4 regions of the Streptomyces sp. NEAU-W12 genome follow, and region 3 is predicted to be linked to each of the others. Evidence: riboswitches for the same ligand, from Rfam matches in the RefSeq annotation. Region 3 holds a riboswitch; each other region holds the start of a gene.
What was found. Region 3 has a riboswitch for cyclic di-AMP ahead of ORI94_RS08775 (M23 family metallopeptidase). Riboswitches for the same ligand answer to the same signal wherever they lie in the genome.

Region 1 (4,203 bases), on a different contig from region 3:
CGAGCGCGCCTCCTCCGCGTAGCGCACGGTGTCCTGCCGGGCCTGCTCCAGCGCGGGGTGTGCGCGCAGCAGCCGCAGCGCCTCGGCGTGCCGGGCGTCGTCGCCGAGGTCGGAGTCGAGCAGCTCGCACAGAGCGATGTCCTCGGCCAGCCCCAGCCGGGCCGCCCGCTCGCGCAGCCGCAGCACGGGCAGCGTCGGGATGCCCTCACGCAGGTCGGTGCCCGGGGTCTTTCCGGACTCGTGGGAGTCGGAGGCGATGTCCAGTACGTCGTCGGCGAGCTGGAAGGCGACACCGAGGCGCTCGCCGTACTGGGTCAGCACGTCCACGACCGCGTCGTCCGCGCCGGACATCATGGCACCGAACCGGCAGGCGACGGCGACCAGTGAGCCGGTCTTGCCGCCGAGGACGTCCAGGTAGTGGTCGACCGGGTCCCGGCCCTCCTGCGGCCCCGCGGTCTCCAGGATCTGGCCGGTGACCAGCCGCTCGAACGCCTGGGCCTGCACCCGTACGGCCTCCGGACCGAGGTCGGCCAGGATGTGCGACGCGCGCGCGAAGAGGAAGTCGCCGGTGAGGACCGCGACGGAGTTGCCCCAGCGGGTGTTGGCGCTGGGCACCCCGCGCCGCACGGTGGCGTCGTCCATCACGTCGTCGTGGTACAGCGTGGCCAGGTGGGTCAGCTCCACGACCACGGCGGACGGGACGACACCGGGCGCGTAGGGGTCGCCGAACTGGGCGGCGAGCGTCACGAGCAGCGGCCGGAAACGCTTGCCGCCGGCCCGCACCAGGTGCTGGGCGGCCTCGGTGATGAAGGGGACCTCACTCTTCGTGGCCTCGAGCAGCCCTTCCTCGACAGCCGTCATCCCGGCCTGGACATCGGCTTCCAGAGCCTGGTCCCGCACGCTCAGCCCGAACGGCCCGACGACGGTCACGAGGGGTCTCCTGTCTGCTGGTGTCCACTGGCGCTTAGACGTCTTGCCCAGTTTGTCGATAGGTCGCTGACATCACTCGAGTCAGCGTATCCGGTCATGTTTCGATCACCGCCAGCACCCGCGTTCCCCGGCCTCACCCGCGCACGCGTGGACGGCACCCCACGGCGCCCTCCGGTACCGGATCACCACCGGACCCTTTTCGGCCAGTAGGTAATACAGGATATTCGCCGCCTTTCGGGCATGGCGCCCCACCCTCGGGATACGGCCCGGCGCACGGCCGGGCGCCGGGCCCGCGCGCGGACCACCCCGCCCGCCCCGAAGTCTGATTTGCCGTAATCAACAAGAGATTTCCCTTTGGCGGCAAATGCGCCCACACGGTGCGGCCAGTGAAGTGAGTCACGCGCACCCCGCCACGCCCACACCTCGCTCCCACCGGCACTTCCCCTTGCCCGAAAGCGAGTTGACTCCCGGCATCCACAAAGGATCAAGTACCCCAAAACCCCCGGAACAAGATCAAGCGGAGCGATCCGTGACGGCCGTACTTGTTTCCGACAAGTGCACTCGCATACGTTCCCGGCTTGTCGGGCGGACGCCGAATCCTGCCGCCGCCCGCGCCACCCATCGACGAACTCACTCACGCACGGCAGGAGCGGGGGACCCAGGTAGGCCGCCGGACCGGTTCACACCCGGAACGGCTCGGGGTGAAGCCATGCCCGCAGGGGCACGGCCGGGCACTCTCCCGCCCGAACCCGACAGCTCACCTCGCAGGCGTAGGAGAGGAACACAGACATGACCGCATCCGGTCCGCCCCGCCACTCCCGCCTCGTCCGCTCCTTCGCCGTCGCCGGTGTCGCGGCGGTCGCCCTCCCGCTGTTCGGCGCCTCCACCGCCTCCGCCGCGCCCGCCGCGCCCGCCACCGCGACGGCCGCCCCTGCCGCTGCCGGCACCGTGACCGCGTACCCGGACAACCTCGACGGCTGGATCCGCGAGTCGCTGTCCGTCATGGCGCAGCACGGCATCCCCGGCAGCTACGACTCCATCCACCGCAACATCCTGCGCGAGTCGTCCGGCAACCCGCAGGCCATCAACCTGTGGGACTCCAACGCCATGGCCGGCACCCCGTCGAAGGGCCTGCTCCAGGTCATCGACCCGACCTTCCAGGCGTACCACGTGCCCGGCACGGCCTTCGACCCGTTCGACCCGGTCGCGAACATCACGGCGGCCTGCAACTACGCGGCGGACCGTTACGGCTCCATCGACAACGTCTTCGGCGCCTACTGAGACACCTGGGACATCCGATACGTCCGGGCCCGTAGGAACGCCGGAACACCGGAACGCCGGCGGCACCGGCCACACCGGCGGACGCCGAGGCCTACCGGGACACCCTCCCGGACCTGGGGCGGGGCAGCACGTGTTGGGGCACGCGCGGCTCCGCTCCGCCGAACAACCGCTCGAGGACGACGGCCACGCCGTCGTCCTCGTTCGACGTGGTGACCTCGTCGGCCACCGCCTTGAGCTCCGGGTGCGCGTTGGCCATGGCGACTCCGTGGGCCGCCCAGTCGAACATCGGGATGTCGTTGGGCATGTCGCCGAAGGCGACGGTCCGCTCGGGATCCAGCCCCAGGTGCTCGGCGGCCAGCGCAAGCCCCGTCGCCTTGGTGACACCGCACGGCTGGAGTTCCACGGTGCCCGGCCCCGACATCGTGACCGTGGCCAGCGAGCCGACCGCCGCACGGGCCGCCGCCGCCAACTCGTCGTCGTTCAGGTCGGGGTGGCGCAGCAGCACCTTGCTGATCGGCCGGGCCCACAGATCGTCCCGCCGTTCGACCCGCACGGCGGGCAGCGTCGGGTGCGGCATCAGATAGCCCGACTCGATCAGGGTGAGCCCGTCCGCCCCGTTCTGGTCGACCGCGGCGTGCAGCTCCCCCACCTCGGCCTCGATCTTGCCGAGCGCGGTCTCCGCCAGTTCCCGGTCCAGGGTGACCGACCACAGCAGCCGGTCCGTGCCGGCGTCGTACACCTGCGCGCCCTGTGCGCACACCGCGAGCCCCGTGGACCCCAGGTCGTCCAGGAGCGGCCGCACCCTGGGCGCCGGGCGCCCCGTCACCACGAGGTGCCGGACACCGGCCCGCGCCACCAGCGCCAGCGCGGCGAGGGAGCGGTCGGAGAGGGTGTCGTCGCCGCGCAGCAGCGTCCCGTCCAGGTCGGTGGCGATGAGCGAGCAATCGGTGGGTGCGGCCATGATCAGAGAATACGGACACCGCGCGCCCCCGGCTCACCACGCCCCGGGCACCCGTCCCGCGCACCGTCCTCGGCCTGTGCACCACCTGGCGGCAACATGCTCCGCCACCTACCGTCCTCGTGGTCCCGGGCGGTACCTTCCAGGTGTCCAGGGGGGACTTGATCGGGGGGTCAGGTGAACAGTGGACGCACACGTGTGCTGAGGCTCGACGAACTCGGCGAGGGGGAGCAGGAGCGATGGCGTGAGCTGCGCGCCGCCTCGAAGACACCGCGCAGCCCGTTCATGGAACCGGAGTTCGCCGCCGCCGTGTCCGGGGTGCGGCCGCAGGCCCGGGTCGCGGTGCTGTACGAGGGGGCGTCCGCCGAGCCGGCCGGCTTCCTGCCGTACGAGCGGGGCGCGTGGGGGCAGGGCCGGGCGATCGGGCTCGGGGTCTCGGACTGCCAGGGCGCCGTCCTGCGGCCGGGTCTCGTGCCGAAGACCGGTGAACTGCTGCGTGCCTGCTCGCTGTCGAGCTTCGCCTTCGACAACCTGGAGGCGGACCAGGCCCTGTTCGTCCCGCAGGCGGCCCGGGAGCACGCCACCTTCGTCATCGACGTGGAGAAGGGCTACGAGACCTACGAGTCCGTGCTGCGCGCCCAGTCGCCGAAGTTCCTGAAGACCACCCTGGCCAAGGAGCGCAGGCTCGGCCGCCAGGCCGGCCCCGTGCGGTTCGTGTTCGACGAACGCGAACCGGCCGCGCTGCGCACCCTCATCGGGTGGAAGTCGGCGCAGTACCGCAGGACCGGGCGTCGCGACCGGTTCGCGCAGGAGTGGATCACCCGGCTCGTGGGCCGCCTGGCCGGAACCCGGGCCGCGGAGTGCGCGGGCACGCTGTCCGTCCTGTACGCCGGGGACCGTCCCGTCGCCGCCCACTTCGGCCTGCGCTCGGCCTCCGTGCTGGCCTGCTGGTTCCCGGCGTACGACCCGGAGTTCGCGAAGTTCTCGCCGGGGCTCGTGCTGCATCTGCGGATGGCCGAGGCGGCGGCCGGCGA
Region 2 (4,203 bases), on a different contig from region 3:
CGTACGTCAGGGCCGGCTGGCTGACCCCGGCCCAGCCCTACGCGCTCGGCTCGATGCGGGCCCGGCGCATCGCCCGGCGGTACGCGCACCGGCACGGCGGCCGGACCGCTGCCCGCGCTGTGGCCCAGTACGGGGCGTACGCGACGTCGCTGGCGTTCCTGCGCCACCGGGGGCGCCGCGGCCGCGCGGGTGCGGACTTCGTCGTACGGGAGCACGAACTGCTGCGCGAGATGTGGCACCGCCGCGACACGGCCCGCCCGGCCCTGGAGCACGCGGCCCGAGCCGTCGCACCGCCCGCCCCGCCCCGGCCGGCGCACGGTCCGTACGGCGTGCCCGAGGCGTACGGGGGGCACCGCGTGTACGGCCCGTACGGCGCCGTGGACCCCGGTCGCCCGGCGCCCGGGCCGAACCCGTACGCGCACCCGTACCGCCCCTGACACCGCCCCGGAAACGCCGGACCGGCAGTCCTGACGTCGGGGGGCGTCGTCAGGACTGCCGGGGCTGTGGCTGTGCGGGGCGCAGGATGCGGAGGCCGGCCGGGGCCGGGGGCTCAGACGGTGAGGCCCTTCGACTGCATCCAGGCCATCGGGTCGATGCCCGAGGCGGAACCGGCCGGGTGCACCTCCAGGTGGAGGTGGGCGCCGGTGGAGTTGCCGGTGGAGCCGACGCGGCCGATCACATCGCCGGTGTTGACCTGCTGGCCGACGCTGACGCTGATGGAGGACTGGTGGGCGTACCAGATCTCGGTGCCGTCGTCGAGGGTCAGCACGGTCTTGTAGCCGTACGAGCCGTCCCAGCCGGCGGAGGTGATCGTGCCGGTGTGGACCGCCTTGATCAGCGTGCCCGTGGGGGCGGCGAAGTCCAGGCCCGTGTGCTGGCCGGAGGACCAGTAGGCGCCGGCCTGACCGAAGGTCGAGGAGATGGTGTACGAGGAGGTGGGCAGCGCGTACTGCCTGGCCAGTTCGGCGAGACGCTCGGCCTCGGCCTTCTTCTCGGCCTCCTCCTCCGCCTTCTTCTTCGCCGCGGCGGCCTTCTCCTCGGCCTCCTTCTTCGCGGCGGCGGCCTGCTCCTCGGCCTCCTTCTCCGCCTTCGCGGCGGCTTCGGCGGCGGCCTGCTCCTCGGCCTGGCTCTGCTGCTGCTCGACCTGCGCCATGATCCGGGCGCGCAGCACCTCGCCGGCGTCGGAGGTGCTGCCCTGCTCGGCCTCGTCGGCGACCGTGCCGATGCTGCTGAGCGGGGTGGCGGAGCCCTGGGGGGTTTCCTCGTCGGAGATGAGGGAACCAACAGAGGGAAGGTCCGGCACGGAGATGGAGACCGGCGGCTTGCCGGTCTGGGCGCTGGCCATGCCGCCACCGGCGACAGCGGCTATGACACCGACGCCCAGGACGGTGGAGCTACGGGCGAGGCCTCCGCCGCGCTGCTTGCCGACACGATGACGGCCGCGCACGGGGCGAACGGACTCCGCGGTGGGGTTCCACTCCTCGAAGGGGCCCTCGTCGGTGCGGATGCCGCCGTAGCCGAAGGTGTCGCTCTCGTGCTGGCTCGGCATGAAGGGGGCCTCGGGGGCAGGCCGGTTGGACGCCACGTGGGGCGCACTCCTTTCCTTCCTTCTCGCCTACCGGGTTAGCTGACGGGTTCGGAGCAGGAAGGTCTCCTACGCGCGTATACCGCCCGTGTCTCCACGGGTGCATCCGCGCGATTCACCCCAAGATGTTGGTTCCCCGGTTCCCTTGCGGGATTCGGCGCGTGCGCACGGAGCCGACTCGTGTGCCGGCTGGGACGACCGCGCTGCGTTATCGAACGTTAATAGACGCGAGGACCGTATTCCAAGCCGTTCCTCTTGATCGTTAACGATTTCCGCACGGACTTAAGCGCCAGCGCCGGTCAAAACCGGGCGAGTTGGCTTCACCGCTCTCGTCACACCCGAGCTGACGGTACGTCAATTGTTATGCGCAGCGGGGCGACTCGATCACCTGGCGTGACATCTGTGCGCAAGGGCCCTGGGACGCACTCTCGAAACGGGGCGGACGGAAACGGCCGAGGGCCGGAACCCTTTCGGATTCCGGCCCTCGGCCTTCAGTAGCGGGGACAGGATTTGAACCTGCGACCTCTGGGTTATGAGCCCAGCGAGCTACCGAGCTGCTCCACCCCGCGTCGTTGTGTTCACCAGCATACGGCATCCGCGGGACACTCCGCACACGCGTTGCCGCCGCCCTCGCGTCACCGGCCGATCAGATGGCCGTTCGGCGCCTCGGCGGCCTCCTCGTGCTCCGGCAGGACGACGACCAGGGCGCCCCCCGCCGCCAGTACTCCGCTGCCGTCGGCGCCCGCCACGAAGGTGTCCGGCTCCCGCCACGCGGTGACCACCCGCCGTACTCCCGCGTCCAGGACCAGCCGGGCGCAGGGCACCGGACGGGAGGCGCGGCGGGCACAGGGTTCCAGACTGGAGTACACGGTGGCGGTCGCGAGCCGCGGGTCCGCGGGGTCGGTCCTGGCGAGGGCGGCCTCCTCGGCATGCACCACCGGATCACCGCCCTCGCGGGAGTGGCCCCGCGCCAGCTCGGTGCCGTCGGCGGCGACGACCACCGCGCCCACACTGAACGCCGTCTCCGAGGGCGGGCACCGCTTCGCCAGTTCGCAGGCGAGGGCCAGCCAGTGGTGGTCGGCGGCGACAGGGAGCGGACCGGCGCCGGGAGCGGTGGGTTCGTAGCGCATGAGGACGACGTCGCCGACCGGGCGGGTCTCCAGCAGCCGCAGCCGGCCGCCCTGGTAGGTGCCGGGGCCGAAGAGACGGGCGGCGTCCGGGTCACCGACGAAGAGCGGGGCGAGGACCAGTTGGAGCTCGTCGGCGAGGCCCTGGGTGAGGAGCTGGGTGTGGATCAGGCCGCCGCCCTCGACCATGAGCCGCCGGACGCCGTACGCGTCGTACAGGTGTGTCAGGAGGCGGCGCCAGTCGAGCTCGGCGCCGAGGGGCACGATGTCGGCGGCGAGACCGTGGGCGCGGGCGCGTTCGGCGCCCCTGCCGGTCGTGTAGAGGACCTTCGCGCCACCGGTGTGCCAGAACCGCGCCTCCGGGTCCAGGTCGCCCGAGCCGCTGACGGTGACCTTCAGCGGGTAGGCGGGCCGGCCTTCGGCGACCCGGGCGGCACGCCGCTCGGGCGCGTTGACCAGCAGCCGGGGGTTGTCGGCCCGGATCGTGCCGGCGCCGACCAGGATCGCGTCCACCGACGCCCGTACCTCGTCGACCCGGTCGAAGTCCTCCGGGCCGGACAGCAGCAGCCGCTCGGGGCCGGTGTCGTCGAGATACCCGTCGAGCGAGACGGCGGCGGACAGCAGGACGTACGGGTGGGGCATCGACGGCGCTCCTGACGGGGACGGCGGACGGGACAGGGCGGGACAGGGCAGGGCCGGACCGGACCGGGTGAAGAGAGTCTTGCACCCGGTGCGCTCCCGCGCGGAGGGGAAGCCGTGCGGTGTGCCACCGCCACGTGGCGCGGAACCGTGCGGCGTGGAAACGGCGGTGTCCCCGCCACACCCGGCGGCCCCGCCACACCCGGCGGCCGGCCCGTGACGAAGGCCCTTCCCCCACCTCGTGGGTGTCCTCCGCCCCCCTCGTTTGGGTGGTGTCGTGGTCGCCGGCGAGGAGGATGCGTGTCGGCGCGCCGTCGCTCCCGGCACCGGCCGGGGTCCCGGTCCCGGCGCCGGCGGGTGTGCCGGACGGGGTGCGGGGGGGGGAAGCCGGGGTCGGTCATGTCCGGGTTTTCCGGTCGGGGAGGGCGGTCAGGGACGGAGGGGTCCGCACGGGCACGGGCCCCCGCCCCGGAGCGGGGACGGCGCGGCGCACGAGGGCCCCGCCTCCGGCGGCCGGGCCCACATCGAGGTCGGCGCCGACGAGCAGGGCCCGCTCGCGCATCCCGAGCATGCCGGCGCCCTCGGACGCCACACCGATGCCCCGGCCGTCGTCCCGGACGCGCAGCTCCACTCCGGAGGGGGTGCGGCACAGGGAGATCTCCGCGCGGCGGGCGTGCGCGTGCCGGGCGATGTCGGTGAGCCCTTCCTGGGACACCCGGTAGAGGACCGGTTCGGGCTCCGGGCCCGGATCGGGCAGCCGGGCCCCCGCGAGGATGAGGGCTGCCCCTGATGGCCCCGGGGTGCCGGGCGGAAGGTCCTTGAAGCGGGGTCAGGCCCGTCCCCGCCGAACGA
Region 3 (4,203 bases):
CCGAGGGCACCGACAAGCACTCCGCCGAGGAGTTCGCCGCCGAACTGGAGCGCTGCGGCGCGACCCTGGACGCCTACGCCGACCACCCCGGCGTCCGCCTGAGCCTCGAGGTGCCGGCCTCCCGGCTCGCCAAGGGACTCGGACTGCTCGCCGACGCCCTCAGGGCGCCCGCGTTCGCCGACGGCGAGATCGAGCGTCTCGTCCGCAACCGCCTCGACGAGATCCCGCACGAGCTGGCCAACCCGTCCCGCCGCGCCGCCAAGGAACTCTCCAAGGAGCTGTTCCCGGCGACGTCGCGCATGTCCCGCCCGCGCCAGGGCACCGAGGAGACGGTCGCCGGCATCGACTCGACGGCCGTACGCGCCTTCTACGAGAGGCACGTCCGCCCCGCCACCGCCACCGCGGTGGTCGTCGGCGACCTCACCGGCACCGACCTGGACGAGTTGCTCGGCGACACCCTCGGAGCCTGGACCGGACCGGCCGCCCAGCCGCGGCCCGTCGCGCCGGTCACCGCCGACGACACGGGCCGCGTCGTGATCGTGGACCGCCCCGGCGCCGTACAGACGCAGCTGCTCATCGGCCGCGTCGGCGCGGACCGGCACGACCGCGTGTGGCCCGCGCAGGTGCTCGGCACCTACTGCCTCGGCGGCACCCTCACCTCCCGCCTGGACCGCGTCCTGCGCGAGGAGAAGGGCTACACCTACGGTGTGCGGTCGTTCGGCCAGGTCCTCAGGTCCGCCCCGGACGGCACCGGCGCGTCGCTGCTCGCCATCAGCGGCTCCGTCGACACCCCGAACACCGGACCCGCCCTGCAGGACCTGTGGACGGTGCTGCGCACCCTCGCCGCGGAAGGCCTCACCGACGCCGAACGCGACGTCGCCGTGCAGAACCTGGTGGGCGTGGCACCGCTCAAGTACGAGACCGCCGCGGCCGTCGCCGGCACCCTCGCCGATCAGGTGGAGCAGCACCTGCCCGACGACTACCAGGCCGAGCTGTACCGGCGGCTCGCCGCCACCGGCACGGTGGAGGCGACCGCGGCGGTGGTGAACGCCTTCCCGGTGGACCGCCTGGTGACCGTCCTGGTCGGTGACGCGGCGCAGATCAAGGAGCCCGTCGAGGCGCTCGGCATCGGCGAAGTCACGGTGGTGTCCGCCGAGTAGACGGGCCGTCGGCGGCCGTTTGGCCGCACGCCGGACACGCACGCGGGCGGGGCCCTGGTGACGAGAACGCCACCAGGGCCCCCTGGTGTCCTGATTGGTCCGGGAGATACCTGTCTGCCCTGTGGGATGCGCTACAAAATCCGGGATCCGTTTGGGGAGGGAAAGCCGTCCCGTTTAGCGTCAGGCGGTCTGTTCGTCGGGCAGTGCGCCGCACCCGCGGCACCGGACAGTCATCGCCGAGTCCCCGTACGGCGCGAGCCAGGGGAGCCGGGGACCCGTCAGCAGTCCCTGGGGTGAATCGGACGCCCGCGCGTGTCGCGAGGGGGTCCGTAGGAGACCTTCCTGCTCCGAACCCGTCAGCTAACCCGGTAGGCGAGAAGGAAGGAAAGGACCACCCTGTACATGGCGTTCACCCGCGCCACCGGAAAGCACCGCCGTCCCAGCCGCGTGCACCGCGGCACCGCCAGGGCGGCGGGCGCCGCGGCTCTCACCACCACCGGTGTCATCGGCTCCCTCTCCGCTCCGGCGCTCGCCGCCGAACCCGCCGCGGGGCAGACCGGCCTGACCCCCGTGGTCACCATGGGCGACGAGGCCGCCGCCCGGGTCGACGCCCAGGCCTCCGCCCAGCACGAGGCCGCACGCGAGGCGGCCCAGGCCGCCGCACGCGAAGCCGCCGAGGAGGCCGCCCGGGAGAAGGCGGCCGAGGAGGCCGTCAAGGCCCGCGAGGCCGAGGAACGCGCCGCGCGTGAGGCCGAGCGCAAGCGCCTCAACACCTTCGTGTCCCCGATCGCGGGCTCGTACGTCTCGACCGGCTATCTGTCCGGCGGTGCCGTCTGGTCCTCCGGCACCCACACCGGTGTCGACTTCCACGCCGCGAGCGGCACCCCCGTGCTCTCGGTCGGCATGGGTACCGTCGTCGAGGCCGGCTGGGGCGGCGCCTACGGCAACCAGGTCGTGATCAAGATGCACGACGGCACGTACACCCAGTACGGCCACCTGTCGTCCGTCGGCGTCTCGGTGGGCCAGCAGGTCACCCCGGGCCAGCAGATCGGCGTCTCCGGCGCCACCGGCAACGTCACCGGCGCGCATCTGCACTTCGAGGCCCGCACCACCGCCGGGTACGGCTCCGACATCGACCCCGTCGCGTACCTCCGCGCGCACGGAGCGAACGTCTGACCGGGGACGCGTTCCCCGGCCGCCGTGCGCACCTCGACGTCCGTGTGGTCCCCTGACGCCCCAGGTGTCCGCTTTCGCGGAATGGCCCCGACTCGGCTCTCCGAGTCGGGGCTTTCGGTGTTTCCGGCGGACCGTTGTCCAAAAAACGAACATGATTTCCGGCCCGCCGTCGGAAATCCTCGCGCGTTGCAATAGAGTCACGGAACAGGTGTCACCCGTTGACGTTGTGCGGGGATCAATTCGGAGGTCGGTCATGCGTATTCCGGCGCACTCGGTGTGCACGGCGATCCGGGACGACATCGTCTCGGGTGTCTACGAGCGTGGCGGCCGGCTGACCGAGGAACTCCTCGCCCGCCGCTACGGTGTCTCGCGCGTCCCCGTCCGGGAGGCCCTGCGCACCCTGGAGGCCGAGGGCTTCGTGGTCACCCGGCGGCACGCGGGCGCGTGCGTGGCGGAACCCACCGAGCAGGAGGCCGCCGACCTGCTGGAGATGCGGCTGCTGCTGGAGCCGCTCGGCGCCCTGCGTGCCGCGCAGCGCCGCACCGAGGCCCATCTGAAGGTGCTGCGCGGTCTGGTCCGGCTGGGCCAGGAGCGGGCCCGGCAGGGTCACAGCGACGACCTGCGCTCCCTGGGCGGCTGGTTCCACGAGACGCTCGCCCAGGCGTCCGGCAGTCCGGCGCTGACGTCGACGCTGATCCGGCTCCGGCACAAGATCGGCTGGATGTACGAGGTGCGGGGGGCGAGGGACCCCGTGGAGTGCTGGGCGGAGCACGGCGCGATCGTCGACGCCGTGGTGCGCGGCGACGGCGAGCGCGCGCGTGCGGTCATGGCGCTGCACACCGAGCGGGCCACCGCCGCCCACCGCCCGCGCTTCACCGCGGGGGCCGGGCGCGCGGACCGGGCGGCCCGTGCCGAGCGTGTGAGGAACTCGCAACATCCCGTAAACACACCGAGCCTCCGGCATTAACACGGAGACCGTATACAAGAGAAGGAAATTCGGTGGAAGTGAAATCCGCCTGCCGTTTTCCGTGAACGCCTGATTGTGTGCGGGGGAGTGGCGGCCGGATGAGCCGGGGGGCTGGTAAAACGCGCCCCCTGAAAAAAGGGCGCCGCGACCCCCGCAAGGGGTGCCGCGGCTCCGTTTTTTCCGGGCGTCTCACACGGTCTCGGGGAGTTCCTCGAGGCCTTCGGAGACCAGCTTCGCCAGCCGGTCGAGGGCGGCGTCGGCCCCCTCGGCGTCGGAGGCGAGGACGATCTCCTCGCCCCCCTGGGCGCCCAGGCCCAGAACGGCCAGCATGGAGGCCGCGTTGACGGGGTTGCCGCCGGCCTTGGCGATCGTCACCGGGACGCCTGTGGCCGTGGCGGATCGGACGAAGATGGAGGCGGGACGGGCATGGAGGCCCTCGGCCCAGCCGACGTTGACGCGGCGCTCAGCCATGTGTTGCTGCCCTTCGAAGTTCAGGTTGTCTAGACCAGTTTTCCATATCGTGAAGCAAGCCGGGGAGGGGCACTCGCCCCCGCTCCCCGGCGGCACCGGACCGCGGCCCCGGTCCGGTGCGTGCCCCCACAGACTGCCTCGCGCCGTTGCCGTACGCGAGCCGTACTCTGGGGCCCATGCAGATCTCGTCGGACCGGCATGAGTACCCCGCCCACTGGGAGGCCGACGTGGTGCTGCGGGACGGCGGCACCGCGCGTATCCGCCCCATCACCGTCGACGACGCCGAGCGCCTGGTCAGCTTCTACGAGCAGGTGTCGGACGAGTCGAAGTACTACCGTTTCTTCGCGCCCTACCCCCGTCTGTCCGCCAAGGACGTGCACCGCTTCACGCATCACGACTTCGTGGACCGGGTGGGGCTCGCGGCCACCG
Region 4 (4,203 bases), on a different contig from region 3:
CTCGGCGTCCCGAGGGAGGACCAGGACGACTTCCGCGACTGGGCGGGCATGATGATCCGGCACGCGGGCGGGCCCAGGGGCGGTGTCGCCCGGTCGGTCAAGAAGATGCGCGGCTACCTGGCCGACCTGATCCACCGCAAGCGCGAGGCCCTGCCCGCCGAACCCGCCCCCGGCGAGGACCTCATCTCCGGCCTGATCCGCGCCTCCGACCACGGCGAGCACCTCACCGAGAACGAGGCCGCAGCCATGGCGTTCATCCTGCTGTTCGCCGGCTTCGAGACCACCGTCAACCTCATCGGCAACGGCACCTACGCCCTCCTCACCCACCCGGGGCAGCGCGAGCGCCTGCAGACGTCCCTCGCCGCCGGGGAGCGCGGGCTGCTGGAGACCGGGCTGGAGGAACTCCTGCGCTACGACGGGCCCGTGGAGCTGGCCACCTGGCGGTTCGCCACCGAGGCGCTCACCGTCGGCGGGCAGCACATCTCCGCCGGTGACCCGGTCCTCGTCGTCCTGGCCGCCGCGGACCGCGATCCGGAGCGGTTCGCCGACCCCGACGCGCTCGACCTCGCACGGCGCGACAACCAGCATCTGGGGTACGGCCACGGCATCCACTACTGCCTCGGCGCCCCGCTGGCCCGCCTGGAGGGCCAGACCGCGCTCGCCACGCTGCTGACCCGGCTGCCGGACCTCGAACTCGCGGCGGATCCGGCCGAACTGCGCTGGCGCGGCGGCCTCATCATGCGCGGACTGCGCACACTGCCGGTGAAATTCACCCCGCCCCCGATGTGATGTTGCGAACGGGGGCGACGCGCCCGGAAAGCATTCCGAAATGCCCCGGATGGTCTTTGGAAGGGCCCCGGAAAAGCCCTCGGCGTGACCGTCGGCCGCGGCTCAAGTGACCGTCAGGACCCCCTCGGACACGGTCCGTCGACCGTTGGTAGGACGTCCGTAAAGGTGACACCCACTCAATTCTGTGATCTTCGTGTGATCTGCGCGGCATGAACTTGTGACAGACGTTCGACTGCCTATACGTTCACCCATCAAGCGCGGCGTCCCGCTTTTCACACGCCATGGTTCGAAACGCCGTGCGAGCAACTGTTCTCCTGCGAAAGGTCTCCGCATGCTCTCCGGGAACGGTCGTCACCGTCGCCCCCGCCAGGCTCCGGCTCTCCTCGTCGCGGCCGGAGTGACCGGCTCGGCCATCGCGATCCCTCTCCTCGGGGCCGGCGCCGCCAGTGCCGCCGACGGCTCGACCTGGGACCGGGTGGCCGAGTGCGAGTCGGGCGGCTCTTGGAGCCAGAACTCCGGCAACGGCTACTACGGCGGCCTGCAGTTGACCCAGGAGGACTGGGAAGCCTACGGCGGCCTCGACTACGCGATCAGCGCCGACCAGGCCAGCCGCGGCCAGCAGATAGCCGTGGCCGAGAAGATTCTCGCCGACCGGGGTGTCGGCGTGTGGAGAGCCTGCGGGCTGCTGGGGGGCCTGGACCAGGACGCGCCCGCGCTCGACGTCGACACCGGCGTGGAGGGTGACGCGTCGGGTGCGTCCGGCTCCGAAAGATCCGCCACTCCGTCACCCTCCCCGTCCGCCGGCTCCTCGTCGGACGCGAAGGGTGCCGGGGGTGACGAGGACGACGAGGACGGCCAGGAGAAGGAGAAGGAGAAGGAAGCGGGAGCGGATGCCTCTCCCTCCCCCTCCGCGTCTCCTTCCACCCAGGGGGACGACTCGGGCAAGCCGGGGCAGAAGGCCGACGCTTCGGAATCGGCCGACGGTGAGGACTCCGGCAGCGGCCGTCACCGCGGCGCCAGTGCCGAGGAGGAGGCGCGTGAGGACCGTGATGCCGGATCCTCCGGGCGGCACGCGTCGCGCGGCGGTCTCGGCTTCGCGCGCGGCCTCGACAGCTCCTCCCCGTCGAGCGACTCCGGCTCGGGCTCCGCGAGCGGCTCCTCGGCCGCCTCCGACTCCCTTGCCCTCGGCGGCGGATGGCTCGCCCAGTACGGCGGGGGTGACGAGGCCGAGGGTGCCGCCACCCCGCATCTCACCCTTTTCGGTTAAGGGATCGCATTCTGGTTTGAGTCGGTTGAATTCTGACATTCCCGCAGCGGTGTCCGGTCGCTCGGGTGTCGGCCCTGCGCCGGTCGGGTGATGACGTCGCGCCGACCGGGTGACAGGTGGCCCGGAGTGCGAAAAAGCGCGCCGATGGCGGAAGTTGAGAGTCATGGTTCGCAACAAATGTCCGGTTTAAAGGTGATGAGAGATAGGTCTCAGAAGCCCTGATCGTCTTTGATAATCCGCTGCGAGCGTGTCTACGGTCGTGACCGCTCGTCATCACGGGCCCCGGCTGCCGCCACGCCGAATCCTGCCAGTGGCAGCACGGGAACAGTCGTCGCGTCATGCGCCGTAGGCAGGAGCGGGGGACCCAAGGTAGGCGCCGGATCCGGTGAAGTACGCCGGACACGGCTCGGGGTGAAGCCGCGTCCCGCAAGGGAACGCGGCCGGGCAACTCAACCGGCCCGAACCCGACAGCTCACCTCGTAGGCGTCGGTGAGGGGATCCAACCATGCTGTTTTCCAGCAAGGGCAAGCACCGTCGTCCGTCCAAGGCCACCCGTGCCATCGCCGTCGCCGGCGTCACCGGTGCCGCCGTCGCCGCCCCGCTGATGGCGGCCGGCAACGCCTCCGCCGCCACCGCCGCCGAGTGGGACACCGTCGCCCAGTGCGAGTCCGGTGGCAACTGGTCGATCAACACCGGCAACGGCTACTACGGCGGCCTGCAGTTCTCCGCCTCCACCTGGGCCGGCTACGGCGGCACGAAGTACGCCGCCACCGCCGACCAGGCCAGCAAGGCCCAGCAGATCGAGATCGCCGAGAAGGTCCTCGCGGGCCAGGGCAAGGGCGCCTGGCCGGTCTGCGGCAAGGGCCTGTCCGGCGCCGCCTACACCGGTGGCGGTTCCGCCGGGAGCCCGGGCAGCCAGAGCTCGGGCAGCCAGAACTCCGGCAGTCAGGGCAGCGGTCCCTCGCAGGGCTCCCAGCAGCAGGCGCCGGAGCAGCAGGCGCCGGAGCAGAGCACCGAGGCCGCTCCCGAGCGTTCCGCCGGGCAGAAGGCCTCCCGCTCCGACGAGCGTCCGGCCGCCAGGAAGACCGTCACCACCCCGACCGGCGAGAAGGTCAAGAAGGGCGACGGCGAGTACAAGGTCCTCAAGGGCGACACCCTCAGCTCGATCGCCTCGGAGAACGACGTCAAGGGCGGCTGGGGCAAGCTGTTCAAGCTGAACGACGACATCGTCGAGGACGCCGACCTCATCTACCCGGGCCAGCAGCTGCACCTGAAGTAGGACGTCGGCCGCGGGTCCGGGCCCCGGCCCCGCGGAGGTCCGCCCCGCCCCGGCGCGCGTCCCCCGTGCGCGCCGGGGCGGGGCTTTCCCGTGGTCGGAGCGGGCCTCCCGTTCCCGGGTTTCCCGGACACGTCTTTGTTTCGTTCGGAAACAATTTACTCTCGGTTCTGTCCGCGAAGCGGCCGGCCGGATGGCCGATCGCCCCGAGCCGGATAGGCTCGGGTCCGCAGGGCCCCGTGGCCCCGCTGAACCACGTCACATCCATGAAGGAGATGCTCGTGCCGTCCATCGACGTCGTCGTAGCCCGGGAAATCCTGGACTCCCGAGGCAACCCCACGGTCGAGGTCGAGGTCGGCCTCGACGACGGCAGCACGGGTCGTGCCGCCGTCCCGTCCGGCGCCTCCACCGGCGCCTTCGAGGCCATCGAACTCCGTGACGGAGACCCCGACCGCTACCAGGGCAAGGGCGTCGAGAAGGCGGTCCTGGCCGTCATCGAGCAGATCGGCCCGGAGCTCGTCGGCTACGACGCCACCGAGCAGCGCCTGATCGACCAGGCGATGTTCGACCTGGACGCCACCGACAACAAGGGCTCCCTCGGCGCCAACGCCATCCTCGGCGTCTCCCTGGCCGTCGCCCACGCCGCCTCCGAGGCCAGCGACCTGCCCCTGTTCCGCTACCTCGGCGGCCCCAACGCGCACCTGCTGCCGGTGCCGATGATGAACATCCTCAACGGCGGTTCGCACGCGGACTCCAACGTGGACATCCAGGAGTTCATGATCGCCCCGATCGGCGCGGAGTCCTTCTCCGAGGCCCTGCGCTGGGGCACCGAGGTCTACCACACGCTGAAGAAGGTGCTGAAGGGCCGCGG

Region 1: linked by a shared signal. The riboswitch ahead of ORI94_RS23225 (transglycosylase SLT domain-containing protein) and the one ahead of ORI94_RS08775 (M23 family metallopeptidase) in region 3 are both predicted to bind cyclic di-AMP.
Region 2: linked by a shared signal. The riboswitch ahead of ORI94_RS00065 (M23 family metallopeptidase) and the one ahead of ORI94_RS08775 (M23 family metallopeptidase) in region 3 are both predicted to bind cyclic di-AMP.
Region 4: linked by a shared signal. The riboswitch ahead of ORI94_RS23980 (transglycosylase family protein) and the one ahead of ORI94_RS08775 (M23 family metallopeptidase) in region 3 are both predicted to bind cyclic di-AMP.

What each region holds. Positions count from the first base shown of each region.
Region 1 covers NZ_JAPJDM010000019.1:46,368-50,570, reverse strand. The annotation lists gene ORI94_RS23230 (polyprenyl synthetase family protein) at 1-930, opposite strand, end outside; cyclic di-AMP (ydaO/yuaA leader) riboswitch at 1,552-1,714, shown strand; gene ORI94_RS23225 (transglycosylase SLT domain-containing protein) at 1,720-2,211, shown strand; gene ORI94_RS23220 (HAD family hydrolase) at 2,303-3,172, opposite strand; gene ORI94_RS23215 (GNAT family N-acetyltransferase) at 3,368-4,203, shown strand, end outside.
Region 2 covers NZ_JAPJDM010000001.1:17,483-21,685, forward strand. The annotation lists gene ORI94_RS00060 (PrsW family intramembrane metalloprotease) at 1-437, shown strand, start outside; gene ORI94_RS00065 (M23 family metallopeptidase) at 551-1,585, opposite strand; cyclic di-AMP (ydaO/yuaA leader) riboswitch at 1,598-1,755, opposite strand; tRNA gene ORI94_RS00070 (tRNA-Met) at 2,081-2,154, opposite strand; gene ORI94_RS00075 (dihydrofolate reductase family protein) at 2,221-3,354, opposite strand; gene ORI94_RS00080 (sensor histidine kinase) at 3,749-4,066, opposite strand.
Region 3 covers NZ_JAPJDM010000005.1:233,968-238,170, reverse strand. The annotation lists gene ORI94_RS08780 (M16 family metallopeptidase) at 1-1,160, shown strand, start outside; cyclic di-AMP (ydaO/yuaA leader) riboswitch at 1,385-1,549, shown strand; gene ORI94_RS08775 (M23 family metallopeptidase) at 1,563-2,336, shown strand; gene ORI94_RS08770 (GntR family transcriptional regulator) at 2,590-3,303, shown strand; gene ORI94_RS08765 (HPr family phosphocarrier protein) at 3,493-3,774, opposite strand; gene ORI94_RS08760 (bifunctional GNAT family N-acetyltransferase/acetate--CoA ligase family protein) at 3,951-4,203, shown strand, end outside.
Region 4 covers NZ_JAPJDM010000020.1:7,614-11,816, reverse strand. The annotation lists gene ORI94_RS23990 (cytochrome P450 family protein) at 1-789, shown strand, start outside; gene ORI94_RS23985 (transglycosylase family protein) at 1,121-2,056, shown strand; cyclic di-AMP (ydaO/yuaA leader) riboswitch at 2,388-2,557, shown strand; gene ORI94_RS23980 (transglycosylase family protein) at 2,562-3,335, shown strand; gene eno (phosphopyruvate hydratase) at 3,614-4,203, shown strand, end outside.